Regions from separate parts of the Rhizobium sp. WSM1274 genome, predicted to be linked through region 2. Evidence: riboswitches for the same ligand, from Rfam matches in the RefSeq annotation. Region 2 holds a riboswitch; the other holds the start of a gene.

Region 1 (9,760 bases), on a different replicon from region 2:
CCAGGTTGGCGATCGCCATGACCGTGGTCGAGCCCTGGCTGTGTTCGGTGACGCCGAGGCCGTAGTAGAGTGCGCCATTGCCGCCCTTGGCATAGAGCCTTGCCGCACCGCGCAGATCCGCCGCCGGCACGCCGGTGAAGATTTCCGTCTCTTCGGGACTGTGCTGCGGTTCGGCGACGAAGGCGGCCCAGTCCTCGAATTCCGACCAGTCGCAGCGCTCGCGGATGAACCTCTCGTCATAGAGCCCTTCGGTGACGATCACATGCGCCAGCGCCGTCATGACCGCGACATTGGTGCCCGGCTTCAGCGGCAGGTGGTAGGAAGCCTCGATATGCGGCGACCGGACGATGTCGGTGCGGCGCGGGTCGATGACGATGAGCTTGGCCCCTTGGCGCAGCCGCTTTTTCAGCCGCGAGGCGAAGACCGGATGGCCATCCGTCGGATTGGCGCCGATGATGACGACGACATCCGAATGTTCGATGCTGTCGAAATTCTGCGTGCCCGCCGACGTGCCGAACGTCTGGCCGAGACCGTAGCCGGTCGGCGAATGGCAGACGCGGGCGCATGTGTCGACGTTGTTGTTGCCGAAGCCGGCGCGGACCAGCTTCTGCACCAGGTAGGTTTCCTCATTGGTACAGCGTGAGGAGGTGATGCCGCCGATCGCGTCGCGGCCATATTGATACTGGATGCGGCGGAACTCCGACGCGACATGCGCGAAGGCCTCGTCCCAGCTCACCTCCCGCCAGGGATCGCTGACCTTTTCACGGATCATCGGGTTGAGGATGCGATCCTTGTGGGTGGAATAGCCGTAGGCAAAGCGACCCTTGACGCAGGAATGGCCGCGATTGGCCTGGCCCTCCTTCCACGGCACCATGCGCACCACTTCCTCGCCGCGCATCTCCGCCTTGAAGGAGCAGCCGACGCCGCAATAGGCGCAGGTGGTGACGGCCGAATGCTCCGGCTGGCCGATCTCTATCACCGACTTCTCCGTCAGCGTCGCCGTCGGGCAGGCCTGAACGCAGGCGCCGCAGGAGACGCATTCGGAATCGATGAAATGCTCGTGCACGCCGGGCGAGACGCGCGAGCCGAAGCCGCGTCCCTCTATCGTCAGCGCAAAGGTGCCCTGGACTTCCTCGCAGGCGCGCACGCAGAGCGAACAGACGATGCACTTGGAGGGATCATAGGTGAAATAGGGATTGGATTCGTCCTTCGGCATCCATTTCAGATTGATATCGCCATTGCTGCGCGCCTTGACGTGATTGTCGCCCTCATAGCCGTAGCGTACGTCGCGCAGGCCGACGGCGCCCGCCATGTCCTGCAATTGGCAATCGCCATTGGCAGCGCAGGTGAGACAGTCGAGCGGATGGTCGGAAATATAGAGTTCCATCACGCCGCGGCGGATATCCTTCAACCGCCCCGTCTGCGTGTGCACCACCATGTTCGCCGCCACCGGCGTCGTGCACGAGGCAGGCGTTCCGGCCCGGCCCTCGATTTCGACGAGACAGAGCCGGCAGGAGCCGAAAGCGTCGACCATGTCGGTGGCGCAGAGCTTCGGCACCTCGATACCGGCCTCCATCGAGGCGCGCATGATGGAGGTGCCCTCCGGCACGCTGATCTGCTGTCCGTCGATGGTGAGCGTCACCATAGTTTCGGATTTCGAAGCGGGAGTGCCGTAGTCGATTTCATGGATGAGAGACATGGATTGCTCCTCCGATAGATTTCCTTGTCGGCCGCCTCGGGGCGTGCCCCTCATCCGCCTGCCGGCACCTTCTCCCCGCAAACGGGGAGAAGGGAACACGCCGCAACCTCTCCGTTCCCCGCCACGTCTCGTATGGCACGTCCCCTCTCCCCGCAAGCGGGGAGAGGGTTAGGGTGAGGGGCAAAGTTTTAAAAAACCCCGTCATTCCGCCGCCTCCACCAGAGATGCCGGCGAAAAATCCTCCGGGAAATGCGTCATGGCGCTCATCACGGGATAGGGCGTGAACCCACCGAGCGCGCAGAGCGAGCCGAACTTCATCGTGTTACAGAGATCGGCAAGCAGCGCCCGGTTCTTCTCCGGCTCGATGCCGTGCGCGATCTTGTCGGCCGTCTCCACGCCGCGCGTCGAGCCGATGCGGCAGGGCGTGCACTTGCCGCAGCTTTCGACGGCGCAGAATTCCATCGCGAAACGCGCCTGTTTCAGCATATCGGCCGTGTCGTCGAAGACGACGATGCCGGCATGGCCGATCAGCCCGTCCTTGGCGGCGAAGGCTTCGTAATCGAACGGCGTGTCGAACAGCGCCCGCGGGAAATAGGCCCCGAGTGGCCCGCCGACCTGAACCGCCTTGACCGGTCGCCCGGTCGCTGTGCCGCCGCCGATCCCGTCGACGATATCACCGAGCGAGAGACCGAAGGCGGTCTCAAAGAGGCCGCCATATCGGACATTGCCGGCGATCTGCAGCGGGATGGTGCCGCGGGAGCGGCCCATGCCGAAATCCCGATAGAAGGCGGCGCCCTTATCCATGATCACGGGCACGGAGGCGAGCGAGATCACGTTGTTGATGACGGTCGGACAGTCGAACAGTCCCTTATGCGCCGGCAGCGGCGGCTTGGCGCGCACCACGCCGCGCTTGCCTTCGAGGCTGTTGAGCAAGGCGGTCTCCTCGCCGCAAACGTAGGCGCCGGCGCCGGTGCGCACCTCGATATCGAAGGCGCGCCCCGAGCCGAGCACCGACAGGCCGAGTATGCCTGCCTGTCGCGCGATGCCGATGGCCTCGCTCATCGCCGCAATTGCGTGAGGATATTCCGAACGCGTATAGATGAAGCCCTTCGTGGCGCCGGTGGCGAGCCCCGCGATCACCATGCCTTCGATCAGCACGAAGGGATCGCCCTCCATGATCATCCGGTCGGCGAACGTGCCGCTGTCGCCCTCATCGGCATTGCAGACGATATATTTGCGTTCGCCGGCGGCATCGAGAACGGTCTCCCACTTGATGCCGGTGGGAAAGCCGGCGCCGCCGCGTCCGCGCAGGCCGGAACCAGTGACCTCCTTGACGATATCGACTGGTATCATCGAAACGGCGCGGCGAAGGCCGGCAAGACCGCCATGCGCCTCGTAATCGCCAAGCGAAAGCGGATCGATGACGCCACACCGGGCGAAGGTCAGGCGGGTTTGTTCCTTGAGGAATGGGAGGTCTTCAACCTCCCCGAGACAGAGCCGATGCTCGCCTCCATCAATCATCGCGGCATCGAACAGATCGGGCACATCCTTCGACTTCACCGGTCCATAGCCGATGCGCTTGCCGGCAACCTCGACTTCGACCAGCGGCTCCAGCCAGAACATTCCGCGCGAGCCGTTGCGCACGATCTCGGCATCGAAGCCGCGGGCGGCGATCTCCTGGGCAATCGCCTTTGCCACCTTTTCGGCCCCGAGCGCCAGCGCAGCGGCATCGCGCGGAACATATATCCTGACTGTCATCGACGTGCCTCCGCAACGAGTTCCGCCGCCATCTGATCATCGAGCCGGCCATAAACCTCGCCGTCGAGCATCGCCGACGGCCCGCAGGCGCAGAGCCCGAGACAGTAGACCGGCTCCAGCGTCAATGCGCCGTCGAGCGTCGTCTGATGAAAATCGATGCCGAGCAGTGTCTTGACGCGCTCGGCCAGCGCATCGCCGCCCATCGACTGACAGGCTTCGGCGCGACAGAGCTTCAGCACGTGCCGGCCGGCGGGATGGTCGCGATAATCGTGATAGAAGGTCACCACGCCATGCACCTCGGCGCGCGAGAGGTTCAGTTCCTCCGCGATCACGGGCAGGGCTTCCTGCGGCACATAACCGAATTCTTGCTGAACCTCATGCAGAATGGGAAGCAGCGGCCCTTCGAGAAAGCGAAGATCGGCGACAATGGCTCGGGTGCGCGCTGCAATATCGCCCTCGGCGATATGAATGGTCATAAGGCAGCCCTCCCAGCGGCTTGCTCGTTGCGAAATAGCGGGCCTCCCCCGGCCGAGTGCTATTCCGCAACCACCATCTCAGGGAAGCAGCCGGCGATCAATAAAGCTATCTCGTTGCTTGATAGTTTTTTTCTATCAAAGTTCTTCATCTCGCACGAGCACCCTCGCCTCGTACAGCAAGGCCGAGACAAGCGGCGTGAAGGGCTCGCGATAAGGCGCAACAAGGCCGACCAGATGATGCGCTTCCGGCTCGACAATCGGGATCATGCGGATTTCCACTGGAAATCCGAAGGATTTTGCAACATTGCGCGGCATGATGCTCGCCCAGCGTCCAGTCCTGACATGCGAGAACAACACGATCATCGAGTTGGATTCGAGCGTCGGATGCGCTGTGGCGCCCGCTTCCGTCAAGTGGCGGTTGATGATCCGGCGGTTTTGCATGTCGGCAGTCAATAGGCAAAGCCGAAGATCGCCGATCTCCCGCCAGGTCACGCTGTCGCGATCAGACAGCGGGCTACCTGCAGCCGTGATCAGATTATAGCGCTCGGCATAGAGGGGAACGGTCGTGACGCGGCCGAGCGGCTCGTTTTCGAGATAGGTGATGCCGGCATCGATTTCGAGGTTTTCGAGCATGCTCAGCACCTGCAGCGAATTCCGCGAGACGATCGAGAAGGTCACGCCGGGATGCCGCTCCTGAAATGGCGTGGTGATGCGCGACAGCATGGCAAGCGCGGTCGGAATGGCGGCGAGGCGGATGTGGCCGGAAAGACCGCGGCGCGCAGCGCGCATCTCCTCGCGCATGGTGCGGGCATCGCCGACGATGCGTCGGGCCCATTCGAGCACGCGCTGCCCCTCAGGCGTCAGCCCCTGGAACCGCGAACCGCGCTGCACCAGCATGACGCCAAGCTGATCCTCGAGCTGCCGGATGGCAGCCGAAAGCGTCGGCTGCGAGATCCCGCACTCCTCCGCGGCGCGGCCAAAATGCTTTTCATTGGCAAGGGCGATGAAGAATTCCAGCTTGTCGATCATCCGGTCTCCCGATCCGGCATGACATCATCCGGGTCAGTTCATCTTTGACACAGCAGCGGTGCTCCGCAAGGCCGGTCTCTAGATCAGGGTGATTTTAGGCCGATCGGCTTAAAAATCTGAATCCTGATCTAATTCAAACAAATAGAGCATGATGTCGTCCGAAAACCGCGCACAGTTTTCGGCGTCAGGCTCTAACTGTTTCTGCAGCCGGAAAAAGATCGAACAGCGATTCGAGGAAGCCAAGCACGTTGACATTGCCGATGCTGTAATAGACCAGCCGGCCCTGACGGCGCGTGTGGACCAGGCCTTCGAGCCTTAACCGCGCCAGTTGCTGCGAGACCATTGCCTGCTGTATGCCGAGGATATTTTCGATTTCACTCACCGTCCGCTCCTCGTTCGCCAGTATGCAGAGGATCAGAAGTCGCGTCTGGTGCGCTAGCGCTTTCAGCAGATCGCTCGCCTCGTCGGCTTTTCCAGCGAGTTTGTGCAATTCCTGGCCGGTGATCCCCGGCTCGGGTTTGGGCAACGGCATTCTGGATCTCGGAAGAGAGGCGATGAGGTAGATCAGCACAAATAGCATATTCGCAAATGCGAATTGGTCAAAAGTGATGAAATGCCAAAAAAGGTCCAAGCAAATCAGCAGATAAGCTGACCGCCGTTGATTTCGATCACCTGTCCGGTGATGTAGCCCGAGAGCGAGGGAGCCGCGAGGAACAGATAGGCGGGAGCGCAGTCCTCCGGCGTGCCGAGCCGCTGCAGGGGGATGGAATTTCTCGTCTGCTCAAGCTTTTCGCGGGAGGAATAGCGTTCATGGAAATCCGTCTCGATCGTTCCTGGCGACACGCAATTGACGCGGATTCCGTCCGGTGCGAGCTCACGGGCAAGCGCCTTGGAATAAGTCGCAACGAAGGCTTTCGAGGCCGAATAGATCGAAGAACCGGGGCTGCCGCCGGTCAGCGCCGAAATCGAAACCGTGTTGACGATGGCAGCGGCTTCAGCCGCCTTCAATGCCGGCAGCAGCGCCCGCGTCAGCGCCACCACCGATGTTTGGTTGAGCCGCACGACCGCCTCATATTCTGCGTCGGTGAGTGTGGCAGCGGGAAAACGGCCAAGCATGGTGCCGGCATTGTTGACGAGCACATCGACCTTGTCGAAGAAGGCGAGAGCATCTTCAGCAAATTGCGCTGCCCCGCCGGCCGCGGAGAAATCGGCGTGCAGCAGCAGCGCCCGTCTTTCCGATTCAGCCGTCAGCAGGAAATCCGGCAGGTCGCGTCCCGGCTTTCGCCCGGTATGGACGATCACCCTCGCACCGCAGTCCAGGAACTGCCGGGCCACCTCAAGGCCGATGCCGCGACCGGCGCCGGTAACGACCACATTGCGATTTTCGAATAGTCTGGGATGGAACACGAAGCCGTCCTCCTCGCGGACAGTGCCGCCGGTTGCGTCATTCGCCCTTAACATATGAGCGCGCCGACCGAAAGAAAGGCGCGCATCCATCTTTCCGGCAAGGCTTCCGGCGGAAGATTAGCTTTCGGCCTCCAGAAGCCGCGCGCCTGGCCCTTCCTTGCCCAGCCGGTCGCAGGGATTGCGCAACGGACAGCTTTCGATCGACAGGCAGCCGCAGCCGATGCAGCCGGTCAGACGGTCGCGCAGCAGACTAAGCCGCCTGATTCGCGCGTCGAGATCATCCTTCCAACGCGCCGACAGCGTCTGCCAGTCGGCGACGGTCGGCGTGCGCCCCTGCGGCAGGGACGTGAACGCCGCCTGGATTTCCGAAAGCGGAATGCCGACACGCTGCGCCACCTTGATGATGCCGAGCCGGCGAAGCACGTCGCGCCCATAGCGCCGCTGATTGCCGCGGGAGCGGATGCTCGAGATCAGCCCCTTGGTCTCGTAAAAATGCAGCGCCGAGACGGCCAGGCCGCTGCGCTCTGCCACTTCGCCGACCGTCAGGAGCTTGCCGAGCGGCGCTGCAGGAATTGTGTCCATCGCCTCTTGACCTCAATATTAGTTGAGGTTTTATAACCCTTGCTCCCGCAATCGTAAAGTCCAATCGCAACAAGGAGCAACGCATGCAAACACCCACCAGGCTGGCTGTCATCTATGGGAGCACGAGAGAGGGCCGCATCTGCGACCGGGTGGTCAAATGGCTGACGCAGGAACTCCTCCGCTTCCCGCAATTTTATATCGACATCATCGACCCATTGGATTTCGCGCTGCCGGCCAACCGTGACATGACGCACCCCGAAATCGACAGGCTCGCCAGGCGACTTGGCATGGCCGACGCCTTCATCATCGTCACGCCGGAATACAACCACAGCTTCACCGCCTCGTTGAAGTCGATCATCGATTTCTTCTTCGAGCCCTGGCAGGGCAAGCCGGTTGCCTTCGTTTCCTATGGCGGCATATCCGGCGGCCTGCGCGCCGTCGAACAGCTGCGGCTCGTCTTTGCCGAACTCCACGCCGTCACGATGCGCGATTCGGTGAGCTTTGCCGCACCTTGGAACCGCTTCGACACGGACGGGCGGCTCGACAATCCCGCCGATGCACTGCGTTTGCTCGATCGGATGATGGCGAGGCTGGAATGGTGGACGCGGGCACTCGTCACTGCCCGTAGCGATCGTCCTTATGCCGGAATAGAGCGCCGCGTGTCTTTTCAGACACGCTAAGGGCGCTCTATCACTTTGAATCTGCGCATGATCCTTTCCGAAAATCGATTCCGATTTTCGGGGTTATGCGCCAGCCGCCTGAGGCAGGAAGCTCCGGTTCCGTTCCCGGCAGGTACGGAACCATTGGGAACACCCGGGCAGGACCTCCGTCCGGGTGTTTTCCGTCACCTCGGCTTCGTTCCGACCGCGCGGACGGGTTCGCAATTTTGCTGTTGCGGGGAGAAAACCCCGGTGATAGTTTCCGCGCAAATAACAGGGGAGCTCCGTATCGCCGGGGCTGAGATGTGAGGCGCAAGCCTCTGGACCCTTCAAAGCTGATCTGGGTAATGCCAGCGGAGCGAGGTTCAGATGTTCTCAGGCGCACAAGTGTCACTCTATCCGATGTCCGGCAATTTCGTCGGCATCATTTTCGATGCCGTCAAGGCGCTCGATCCCTATCGCGACCGGCTGCGCATCGAGACCGATGACATCTCCACACTGCTGGTCGGCCCGCCTGACATCCTCTTCGCCGCCATGCACGATCTTTTCGTCGCCGCCGCAAGGACCGGCGAACATTGCGTGCTGTCCGCCGCCGTTTCACGCGGCTGCCCCGGCGAGCCCGACGACGCCATCTGCGGCGTCAACCCTTCCCTCGGTCAGGCGGAGCCGCTTGCCGAGCGCATAAGAGCCGCACATGCCGCCGTTGACATCACCATCGAGAGCGGACTGCCGACCGCTGCGCAATTCTCGCTCTACGTCATGGGCACCGGTACCCATATGGACGAGATCTATGGCTGCATCGACTTCCTGAAGCGCTCCGGCACTTTCGACCGCGCCAAGAATTTCTGCACTAGGCTTTCTGGCGATGCCGGCGCGGTCTTCGCCACCATTCGTGAGGCCTTCTTTCGCTTCGGCGACCCCGAAGGGCATGTGACCCTCGACGTCACGGTGTCGGCCAATACAGCGCCGCGCGTCTTTTCAGACGCGCCAAGGACGCTATAGCACCTTAAATTTGCTCCCGACGAAAGCTTGAAATCGAACGCTGATGACACTGTCAAAACCATCGGATTCGCGCCTTGCCGCGCTCAGCGCCGCTCTCTACCGGGGCATACCCGCCTTGCTTGCCGGTTGCGTTTTTTTGGCGGCGTGGGAACTCTATGTCGATCTTTCCGGCATCAAACCATCCATCCTGCCGGCGCCTTCGCGCATCGTCATCCAGGGCTGGCTGAACCGCGAGGCACTGATCGCCAATACCTGGCCGACGCTCGGCGCGACACTCGGAGGTTTCGCCCTGTCGCTTGCTTTCGCCTTCGCTGCCTCGATCCTCATGGATTTCGTACCCTTCATGCGCCGGGCATTGCTGCCGATCTTCATCACCAGCCAGACCCTGCCGCTGGTGGCGATCGCGCCCCTCGTCGTCCTCTGGTTCGGCTTCGGCCTGTTGCCGAAGATCCTGCTGGTGGCGCTCGTCACCTTCTTCCCACTGCTCGTCGCCTTGCTGCAGGGCTATGAATCGACCGACCGCGACATCGCCGAATTGCTGAATTCGATGAAGGCGAGCCGCTGGCGCGTTTTCTGCCTGGCACGGCTCCCCTCCTCGCTGCCCTATTTCTTCGCCGGTCTGCGGATCTCGATCACTTATGCCGTCGTCGGCGCGATCTTTGCCGAATATGCCGGCGCCGCCCGCGGCCTCGGCATCTATATCCTCAATGCCAAGAACAATTTTCGTCCCGATCTCGTGCTCGCCGCCGTTATCGTCAGCGCCGTGCTGACACTCTGCCTCTTCGCAGCGACGCTGATCATTCAGCGCCTCGTCATGCCCTGGCAACCATCCGGGGAGCGGCGGCGATGAGCGATAGAATGGTTGAACTCAGCAATATCTCGAAGTCCTTCGACGGCATGAAGGTGCTGGACGATATTTCGCTCGCTGTCGAAAGCGGCGAGTTCGTTTCGATCGTCGGCCCATCCGGCTCCGGAAAATCGACCGTACTTCGATTGATGACCCAGGCGCTTCGGCCCGATTCCGGCACTATGCTTTTCAACGGCACGCCGCTGGAACAGGCGCCGCATTCCTTTGCCTTCATGCCGCAGCGCGATGCGCTGATGCCTTGGCGCCGGATCATCGACAATGCGGCACTCGGCCTTGAGGT
Region 2 (9,760 bases):
CGTGCCCAGGCGACGACGGCCGGCACCAGTTCGGCGACGGTGACGCCGGCATCTTCGGGAAGGACGGCGAGGGCGGCGCGCAGGGTGAAGCCCATGCCGAGGCCGCCGATCAGGATCCGCGGCTTCGGGTGCGCCTTGATCCGATCCCAGGAAAGGGTCGCCAGTGCCTCCTCCGAGCCGCTGAGACGGCTGTTCATCAGCTCGTTGGCGCCGAGCATGATCGAGAACTCGCTGCCGCGCCGCTTCAGCCGCAATTCGCCGTATTCACCGGGAATGGTCGCGGAATCGAGCTGGATCCATGGCAGCATGACGGCTTCGCCTCTTATGAAAGGGACTGTCCCCTAGCATAGGGCAGGCGACGAGGCCAGCAAGCCGCTTCAGATCATCCGCACCGACGGGTCCGCCCAGCTCTTGTAAAGCTCGCCCAATGGCCGGCCGTTTCGGTCGGCATGTTTGGTTGAGCGAGTGCCTATTCGCCGCCTTTCCAGAGTGCATGAAAATGCTGGACAGGTCCATGGCCGGAGCCGACGGTGAGGTAACCGGCAGCCGCGACCGCGCCGGCGAGGTAATCCTTGGCGATGGCGACGGCCTCCCGCGCCGAAGCGCCCTTGGCAAGCTCGGCCGCCAGCGCGCTGGACAGCGTGCAGCCGGTGCCGTGGGTGTTCTTGGTCGGCACGCGCCTGGCTTCGAACCAGTGCAGACCGGCGGCGGTAGCAAGCACGTCAGGGCTCTCGTCGCTGTCGAGATGGCCGCCCTTGACCAGCACCGCGACCGGGCCAAGCGCCAGCAGGCGCTCGGCCTGCGCCGCCATGTCAGCGCGGTTTGTCGCGACCGGCTGGTGCAGCAGGGCGGCGGCTTCCGGCAGGTTCGGAGTCAGAAGCGTGGCAAGCGGCAGCAGCCGGCGGGTCAGGACGTCGACCGCTTCGGGCGCCAGTAGGGCGGCTCCACCCTTGGCGATCATGACAGGGTCGATGACGATCGGAATGTCGCGGTGGTCGGTCAGCGCACCGGCAACGGCGTCGGCGATGCCGGCATTGGCGATCATGCCGATCTTGACGGCATCGACGCGCACATCGGCAAAGACGGCATTGATCTGATCGGCGACGAATTGCGGCGGCACCAGATGCACGCCGCTCACCCCTTGCGTGTTCTGCGCCGTCAGCGCGGTCAGCACCGCCATGCCGTAGACGCCGCGGGCGGAAAAGGCCTTGAGGTCGGCCTGGATGCCGGCGCCGCCGGAGGGATCGGAGCCGGCGATCGAGAGAACGTTGCGGATCATGCGCGGGCCTTTCGAATTTCTGCGGCGATGCGGCGGGTGGCCGCTTCGGGGTCGGGCGAACCGCAGATGGCGGAGACGACGGCAAGCCCCCGGGCGCCGGCGGCGAACACCTGGCCGACATGATCTACCTTGAGCCCGCCGATCGCGACGGATGGCACCGGCGAGGCCTTGACCAGCCTTGCAAGGCCGTCAAAGCCGATCGGCTGCTTGTGATCGGCCTTGGTCGGTGTCGCAAACACCGGCCCGACGCCGGTATAGTCGACCAAGCCAGGATCGACGGCGTTCGCAAGCGCCTCGCTCTCGACCGACAGGCCAAGGATCATCTCGGCACCGACCATGGCCCGCGCTCTGCGCGCATCCATATCCTCCTGGCCGATGTGCAGGCCATCGGCGCCGATGGCGATGGCCGCCTCGACGTCATCGTTGACGATGAGAAGCGCGCCCGTCCCATCCAGCGCCTGTTTCAAGGCGCGGCCGGTCTCGATCATCCTGATGGTGCCGGCATTTTTGTCACGCAACTGCACCATGGTGGCGCCGCCGGCAACGGCAAGGCGCGCTGTTTCGACCATGCCGATCCCGGCGCAGAGATCGGGGTCGAGGACGAGATAGAGCGAAAGGTCGAAAGCCTTCATGCGGCTGATATCCTTGCCCGGGCATCCAGCGTTTCGGCGTCGAGCGCGGCCAGCGCATCGAGGAAGCGCCAGGAGAAGGAGCCGGGGCCGGCCGCCCCAAGGGCGGCCTCCTCGCCGGCGATGGCGAAGGTTGCAAGGGCTGCGACCGTCGCGCCGAAGATATCCTGAGGTGCCGTCGCGGCAAAGGCGCCGACGAGGCAGGTGAGCGAGCAGCCGAGTGCCGTGACCTGCGGCATCAGGACCGATCCGCCTTCGATGCGCACGGCCCGCTCGCCGTCGGTGACGAAATCCACGGCGCCGGTTACGGCGATGACCGCCCGCTGCCGCTCGGCAAGCCATCGCGCCGAACCTTCCGCTTGCTCGACCGGGTCGCGGCTGTCGACCCCCTGGCCGCGGCTTTCTCCGCCGGCAAGCGCGATGATCTCGGACGCGTTGCCGCGGATGATGGTTGGGCGCAGCGCCAGCAGTTCGGCGACCGCATTGCGGCGGAAGGCGGTGGCATAATGGGCGACCGGATCGAGCACCCAGGGTTTGCCGGCTGATGTCGCCGCCTTCGCAGCCGCCTGCATGCCGTCGATCCATTGCGTCGACAGCGTGCCGATATTGATTGTCACAGCGCTGGCGATCGCGGCGAATTCGCCGGCTTCTTCCGCGGCATGCACCATGGCGGGCGAGGCGCCTGATGCAAGCAGGACATTCGCGGCGATGTTCATGGCGACGTAATTGGTGATGCACTGAACGAGCGGCGGCTTCTCGCGCATCGCCTTCAGCATCGCTCCTGGTGTGGTCCTGGTCTGCATATGGCCCCTTTCAGGCGGGGGCGGGCACGGGGCGGTTCATGCGGACGGTGCCGCGGCCCCGAGCGACTCCCTCCGCCGGCATTATCCGGTTCAGGTTCGAAGGGTGCTTCTCAGCCCGTCTGTCGACGAACGCCCCTGTCTCTCATCACGCCCTTTTTCGCAGAGAACGGGGCGGATGTCATCTCGAAAATGACAGTCCTGCGGCTGCGCCGCGCGATGACGATGAACGATTTTAAGAGATGCGCACCCCGCGGATAATCTCTGCCGGGGTGCCTCTTGGACTCCACTATCTGGATTCGTATATTGCCGTCGAGAATACGACATCGAAATCCGCTAGCTCAAGTCATGAAGATCGGTGGTAATCGCCGGCCCAATCGAAAACTCCGAAAACCGCACCCTCAGCCCGCTGCGCTCCGGCGTGCAGGCGGTCGGGCCGACTTCGTAGCGCTCGGCAGCCGGGAGGGGCGCTAACCGCAGTAGCGGCCAGCGGCGTCCGTCGCGTGAAGCCTGGATGCGCATCGCGCCGTTGGCGACCGTCACGCGGATGCGGAAATCTTCCAATTCGCGGAAGGGCTGAGCGACGGACCAGTCGGATTTGCCGTCGGTGACGACGGTGCTGAGGAAGGCTTCGCCGTCGGTGAACTCGACGCCTGTTTTCACCCAGCGTTTCTCGTCGATGCGCACCATCAGGCCGGCCTGGTCGTAGAGGGTGCGGAATTCGCCCTGGACGCGGATCTGCGCGGTGAAGCCGTCGGTGGTGGGAAAGGCGAGGAAATGACCGCTGTCGCGGGTGAAGCCGTAATGGGTTTCTCGCCAGAAATCGGTTTTCTCATCGGTGGTCAAGGTAAGGCCGGCTTCGTTCGCCTGCCAGTGTGCGGGCTCGTTCAGCCATTTGCCGTCATTGAAGTCGATGCTCATCCTGTTCTCCCGTTCCGTTGAAGCCTCACCGCAGGGCGATCGCCTCACCTTGGCATAATGCGCGGCCGTGGTGCAGGCCGGCGCAGCCGAAGATTGTGTGTTTTTCCGGCGTCCGGCTATCCGCCCTAGCATAATCCGTCGCTCGTGCTTGACAGGATCGATCCATCTCCTATTCTGTTACAAAAAGATGAATTACATAATTGTGGAACTAAACGGGAGCTCTCACATGAAAACACTGATCGCATTCCTTCTCGGCACTGCGCTCATCGCCCTGCCTTCGACACTCCTTGCCCAGGAAAAGGGCGGCGTCATCAACGTCGCGACGATCGGCGAACCGCCAACGCTCGATCCGATGTCGTCGACGGCCGATCTGGTCGGCATCGTCACGCAACACATTTTCGAAACGCTCTACACCTTCGACAAGAGCTGGAACGTAACGCCGCTTCTGGCCGAAAGCCTGCCTGAGATCAGCGCCGACGGCAAAACCTATACGATCAAGCTCAGAACCGGCATCAAGTTCCACGACAATACCGATATGACCTCGGAAGATGTCGTCGCCTCGCTTGGCCGCTGGATGAAGATCGCTTCGCGCGGCAAGCAGGTGGCCGGCTTCATCGAGTCCGTCACCGCCGTCGATCCGGCGACCGTCAAGATTGCGCTGAAGCAGCCCTATGCGCCGCTGACCTCGCTGCTCGCCTTCAACAATTCGGCCGCGATCATCATCCCTTCCGAAAAGCAGGACGAGCCGATGAAGGACTTCATCGGCACCGGTCCCTACATGCTGAAGGAGCGCAAGGCCGACCAGTATATCCAGCTCGTCCGTTTCGATGGCTATAAGTCCCGCGAAGGCGACAGCAATGGTTATGGCGGCGCCCGTCATCAATATCTTGATGAGATCCGCTTCGTGCCGGTGCCGGATCCGAACACCCGCGTCGAAGCCGCTGTTTCCGGCCAGTATGATTATGTCGACTCGATCCCCGTCGAATCCTACGACAAGCTGAAGGCTTCGACCGCCTCGCAGCCGATCATCCTCAAGCCCTTCGGTTATCCGGTCTTCGTCTTCAACACGAAGGAAGGTATTGCCGGGAATGTCGAGGTCCGCAAGGCGATCCGCCAGGCGCTCAGCATGGAAGACATGCTGGCCGCGGCCTTCGGCAGCACCGATTTCTACGCGCTCGACGGCGCCATCTATCCGAAGACCTTTGCCTGGTCGACCGATGCCGGCGTCGAAGGCGCCTATAACGTCGCCGATCCGGAAGGGGCGGCGGCCGCCGCCAAGAAGGCCGGCTATAATGGCGAGCCGATCCGCATCCTGACCAGCCGCCAGTACGAGTTCCATTACAAGATGGCGCAGGTCGCCGCCGAATATCTGAAGCTTGCCGGCTTCACCGTCGATATGCAGGTTGTGGACTGGGCGACGCTGACCCAGCGCCGCACCGATCCGAAGCTCTGGGATATCTACATCACCCATAGCCCCTTCCTGCCGGAGCCGGCGCTGATCGGCTCGCTCTCGACCAGTTCGCCGGGCTGGTGGGATACGCCGGCCCGCAAGGCCGCCGTCGATGCCTTTACATCGGAAGTCGATCCGAAGAAGCGCGTGGCGCTCTGGGCCGATGTCCAGAAGGCGATCTATGCCGATGCACCCTTCATGAAGATCGGCGACTTCAACGCGGTTTCGGCGGAATCGACCAAGCTCGAAGGCGTCGATCCGGCTCCGTGGCCGTATTTTTGGAATGCTTCGATCAAGAAGTAAACATCGCCAGCGATACCGGCCCATCGTGGCCGGTATCAGTCTTCTTTTTTGCAGCATCTGCAAGGGTTTGCCAGACATTCATGATACGCTACATCCTCCAGCGCCTGTTCGGCATGATCGTCGTGATGTTTCTCGTCGTCACGATCGTCTTCGTCATCGTGCGTGTGACACCGGGAGATCCGGCCGCCGTCATGCTCGGGCCGGATGCGACGCCGCAGGATATTGCCGACCTCAGGTCCCGGCTCGGCCTCGATCAGTCGCTCGGCCTGCAATATGTCTATTATATCGCTCAGCTGCTGAAGGGTGATCTCGGCCAGTCGATCTTCCTCAACATGCCGGTCACTTCGGCTCTGCTCGACCGCGCCGAGCCGACCTTCTTCCTGACTTTGTTTTCGCTCGCCATTGCCAGCATCATCGCCTTGCCGATCGGCATCTATGCCGCCTATCGGCGCGGTTCCTTCGTCGACCAGGCGGCAACGACGCTCGCGATGTTTGCCGCCAGCATTCCAAGCTTCTGGCTCGGCCTGATCCTGATGCAGTTCTTCGCCGTCAGGCTGAACCTCTTCCCGGTCTCGGGTTATGGCGGTCCGGGCTCGACCTTCTTCGAGCGCATGTATCACCTGACGCTGCCTGCCTTTGCGCTCGGCATTGTCTCTTCGGCGCTGATCCTGCGCTTCACCCGCGCGTCGATGCTCGATGTGCTTGGCGACGATTATATCCGCACGGCCCGCGCCAAGGGGCTGATCGAGCGCCGGGTCATTCTCAAGCACGCGCTGAAGAATGCACTGATCCCGATCCTGACGGTGATCGGCCTGACGGCAGCGGTGCTGATTTCGGGCGCCGTCGTCACCGAGACTGTCTTCGGCCTGCCGGGTGTCGGCAATCTTGTCGTCTCGGCGGTCCTGCGCCGCGACTATCCGGTCATCCAGGGGGCGCTGCTCGTCATCGCCGCCCTCTATGTGCTGATCAATTTTGCGATCGACATGCTCTATCTGCTGATCGATCCGAGGGTGCGCTACTGATGGCCGATATCGCAATTAAATCAATCGAAGGCGAGGGCAGCAAATTCGCCAGGCGCCTGCTGAAGCGCAAGACGGTCGCCCTGGGTCTGTTGATCCTGACGATCTTCGTGCTTCTGGCGGTCCTCGCACCTCTTGTCGCGCCCTATTCGCCGTCGAAGCTCTCCATCGTCAATCGGCTGAAACCGCCGAGCGGCACCTTTGTCTTCGGCACCGACGAATTCGGCCGCGACGTCTTCTCACGGACGATCTTCGCCGGCCGCCTGTCGCTGCTCGTCGGTGTTGCGGTCGTGACCTTGTCGGCCGTGATCGGCGTGACGCTCGGCCTGCTTGCCGGCTTTTTCCAGAAGCTCGACACGCCGATCGCCCGGCTGATCGATGCAATGATGGCGTTTCCGGATATTCTGCTGGCAATCGCGCTCGTTGCCGCCCTCGGCCCGTCGCTGACGACGGTCATCATCGCGCTGTCGATCGTCTATGCGCCGCGGCTTGCCCGCATCGTGCGCGCTTCGACGTTGGTCATTCGCGAGCTGCCCTATGTCGAGGCGGCGAGGGCGCTCGGCATTTCGACCTTCCATATCATGACGCGGCATGTGCTGCGCAATCTGCTGTCGCCGATCCTGGTGCAGGCGACGTTCCTCTTCGCCAGCGCCATGCTCGCCGAAGCCGGCCTGTCTTTCCTCGGCCTCGGCGTCAGTCCCGAAATCCCGACCTGGGGAACGATGATCGCCGCCGGCCGGCAGTATATCGGCCAGGCCGATTGGATGACGCTGTTTCCGGGTGTCGCCATCATCCTCTCCGTGCTGTCGCTGCAGATGGTCGGCGACGGCCTCAGGGACATGCTCGATCCGAGACTTCGCAAGGATCTTTAATCCGCCGACTAAGCGTCGGCCCAATCGAAATTCGCTAAATCGAAAATTGCATGACAGGAGTTTGCGTGAATCAGTTTCCCACCGCCGCCGGCAAGGTCGAGAACTCGCCTTACGAACGGCTTGCCGCCCTCGGCATAACGCTTCCGCCGCCGCCGCCGCCGATCGCCAATTTCGTCACGCACGTGATCGAAGGCAATATGCTCTACCTCTCCGGCCAGGGCCCGCGCGAGGCCGACGGCTTCCTGCATGCCGGCAAGGTCGGCGCTGGCATCAGTGTCGAGGGGGCCTATGGCCATGCGCGGCTGACCGGCATCAACCTGCTTGCCGTCATGCAGAATGCGCTCGGCGATCTCTCCCGGGTCAAGCGGGTGGTCAAGCTGCTCGGCATGGTCAATGCCGTGCCTGATTTCGAGGATCATCCGAGCGTCATCAACGGCTGCTCGGATCTGCTGATCGCAGTCTTCGGGCCGGCCGGCGAACATGCCCGCTCGGCCGTCGGCTTCGGCTCGCTGCCCGGCAACATCACCGTCGAGATCGAGGCGATCGTCGCCTTGCACGGCTGATGGAAGCTCGACACATTTGATCGACCGCCCCATGTTTTGTTTTTCGACCCAGAATCCTGGAGATCTCCATGTTCACTGATATCCGCCCGTCGCTCGGCCTTCGCCCTGTCATCAATGTATCGGGCACCATGACCAGCCTCGGCGCCTCGATCGTCGTTCCCGAAGCGATCAGCGCGATGGCATCGATCCTGCCGCACTTCGTCGAGATCAACGATCTGCAGCGCAAGGCAAGCGCCGTCATCGCAAGGCTGACCGGCGGCGAGGCGGGCTTCGTCACTGCCTCCTGCTCGGCCGGTATTTCGCTCGCCGTCGCCGGCGCGATCACCGGCAATAACCTGCTGGCGATCGAGAAGCTGCCGGATGTCGTGCCGGAGAAGAACGAAGTGCTGGTGCAGATGGGCCATGTCGTCAGCTACGGCGCCCCGGTCGACCAGGCAATCCGGCTTGCCGGCGGCAAGGTCGTGCTTGTCGGGCAGGCGACCTCGACGCATCGCTTCCACATGGAAAACGCCATCACCGACAAGACCGCCGCCGCCGTCTATGTCGTCTCCCACCATGTTGTCGATTACGGCCTGCTGAACCTCAAGGAATTCGTCGAGATCGCCCATGCCAAGGGCGTGCCCGTCATCGTCGATGCCGCCTCGGAATATGATCTCAGGATTTTCCTGGAGCAGGGGGCCGACATCGCCCTTTACTCCGGCCACAAATTCCTCGGCGGCCCGACCTCGGGCATCGTTGCCGGCAGAAAGGAGCTGGTGCGCCACGCCTTCCTGCAGAACATGGGCATCGGCCGCGGCATGAAGGTCGGCAAGGAGAGCATCTTCGGCGTCATGGCAGCACTTGAAGCATGGGAAAACCGCGACCATGCCGGCATCCGGGAACGCGAGACCGGCTATCTCAACTTGTGGAAGCGCACGCTCGACGGCCGCCCTGGCCTTACCGCGCTGATCGAGCCCGATCCGACCCACAATCCGCTCGAGCGGCTGCGCCTGATCGTCGATCCCGAGCAAGCCCATATCACCGCCTGGGATTTGGCCGATGCGCTTGCCAAGGGCAGCCCGCCGATCATCGTTCGCGATCATGAGGTGGAGCACCGCTATTTCTACCTCGACCCGTGCAATCTGCACGCGGGCGAGGAGACGGTCGTCGCGGAGCGCCTGGCGCAGGAACTCGACAAGGCGCGCGCCTCCAACGAGATCATCGCAACGGCGATCGAGAACCGCAGCAGGCACCGCTTCGACGGTGTGCTGCGCTGGCCGGATTGATCCGCCGCTTACCCGTCGCAAGAGGAACCACCATGGCCAGCGCCCAAATGCAACCGATCCAGACGACCACCGACGTTCTTTCCGTCGAAGGGCTGACGACATCCTTCCTGGTGGACGGCGTCTGGAAACCGGTCGTGCGCGATGTTTCCTTCACGGTGGCGCCAGCGGAGACGGTGGCGATCGTCGGCGAATCGGGCTCGGGCAAGAGCGTCACCTCGCTCTCGATTATGCGGCTGCTGCAGGCGGATACGAGCCGCGTCGAGGGCCGCGTCATGCTCGGCGGACGCGACCTTCTGGCCTTGCCGGAAAATGCCATGCGGCAGGTGCGCGGCAACGAGGTGGCGATGATCTTCCAGGAGCCGATGACATCGCTCAATCCGCTCTTCACCATCGGCGACCAGATATCCGAAGCGCTGCTCTGCCATTCCGATATGAGCAGGGCCGATGCCAAAGCCGAGACGATAAGGCTGCTGGAAAAGGTCCGCATTCCCTCGGCCGCCTCGCGCTTCGGCGAATATCCTCATCGTTTCTCCGGCGGCATGCGCCAGCGGGTGATGATCGCCATGGCGCTTGCCAGCCGGCCGAAACTGTTGATCGCCGACGAGCCGACGACGGCGCTCGATGTGACGATCCAGGGCCAGATCCTCGATCTCATCAAG

The links. A riboswitch is a leader RNA that binds a small molecule or an ion and turns the genes downstream of it on or off. The one in region 2 is predicted to bind thiamine pyrophosphate.
Region 1: linked by a shared signal. The riboswitch ahead of N2600_RS20895 (Ykof family thiamine-binding protein) and the one ahead of thiM (hydroxyethylthiazole kinase) in region 2 are both predicted to bind thiamine pyrophosphate.

What each region holds. Positions count from the first base shown of each region.
Region 1 is NZ_CP104138.1:4,217,665-4,227,424, forward strand. Features, by position in the region: gene fdhF (formate dehydrogenase subunit alpha) at 1-1,699, opposite strand, end outside; gene N2600_RS20860 (formate dehydrogenase beta subunit) at 1,901-3,457, opposite strand; gene N2600_RS20865 (formate dehydrogenase subunit gamma) at 3,454-3,933, opposite strand; gene N2600_RS20870 (LysR family transcriptional regulator) at 4,069-4,962, opposite strand; gene N2600_RS20875 (ArsR/SmtB family transcription factor) at 5,147-5,494, opposite strand; gene N2600_RS20880 (SDR family NAD(P)-dependent oxidoreductase) at 5,599-6,369, opposite strand; gene soxR (redox-sensitive transcriptional activator SoxR) at 6,487-6,951, opposite strand; gene N2600_RS20890 (NADPH-dependent FMN reductase) at 7,035-7,631, shown strand; TPP riboswitch at 7,876-7,989, shown strand; gene N2600_RS20895 (Ykof family thiamine-binding protein) at 7,980-8,612, shown strand; gene N2600_RS20900 (ABC transporter permease) at 8,656-9,462, shown strand; gene N2600_RS20905 (ABC transporter ATP-binding protein) at 9,459-9,760, shown strand, end outside.
Region 2 is NZ_CP104140.1:270,267-280,026, forward strand. Features, by position in the region: gene N2600_RS31050 (spermidine synthase) at 1-308, opposite strand, end outside; gene thiD (bifunctional hydroxymethylpyrimidine kinase/phosphomethylpyrimidine kinase) at 470-1,279, opposite strand; gene thiE (thiamine phosphate synthase) at 1,276-1,911, opposite strand; gene thiM (hydroxyethylthiazole kinase) at 1,908-2,711, opposite strand; TPP riboswitch at 2,762-2,858, opposite strand; gene N2600_RS31070 (DUF1349 domain-containing protein) at 3,045-3,629, opposite strand; gene N2600_RS31075 (ABC transporter substrate-binding protein) at 3,856-5,382, shown strand; gene N2600_RS31080 (ABC transporter permease) at 5,463-6,404, shown strand; gene N2600_RS31085 (ABC transporter permease) at 6,404-7,273, shown strand; gene N2600_RS31090 (RidA family protein) at 7,324-7,836, shown strand; gene N2600_RS31095 (aminotransferase class V-fold PLP-dependent enzyme) at 7,905-9,101, shown strand; gene N2600_RS31100 (ABC transporter ATP-binding protein) at 9,134-9,760, shown strand, end outside.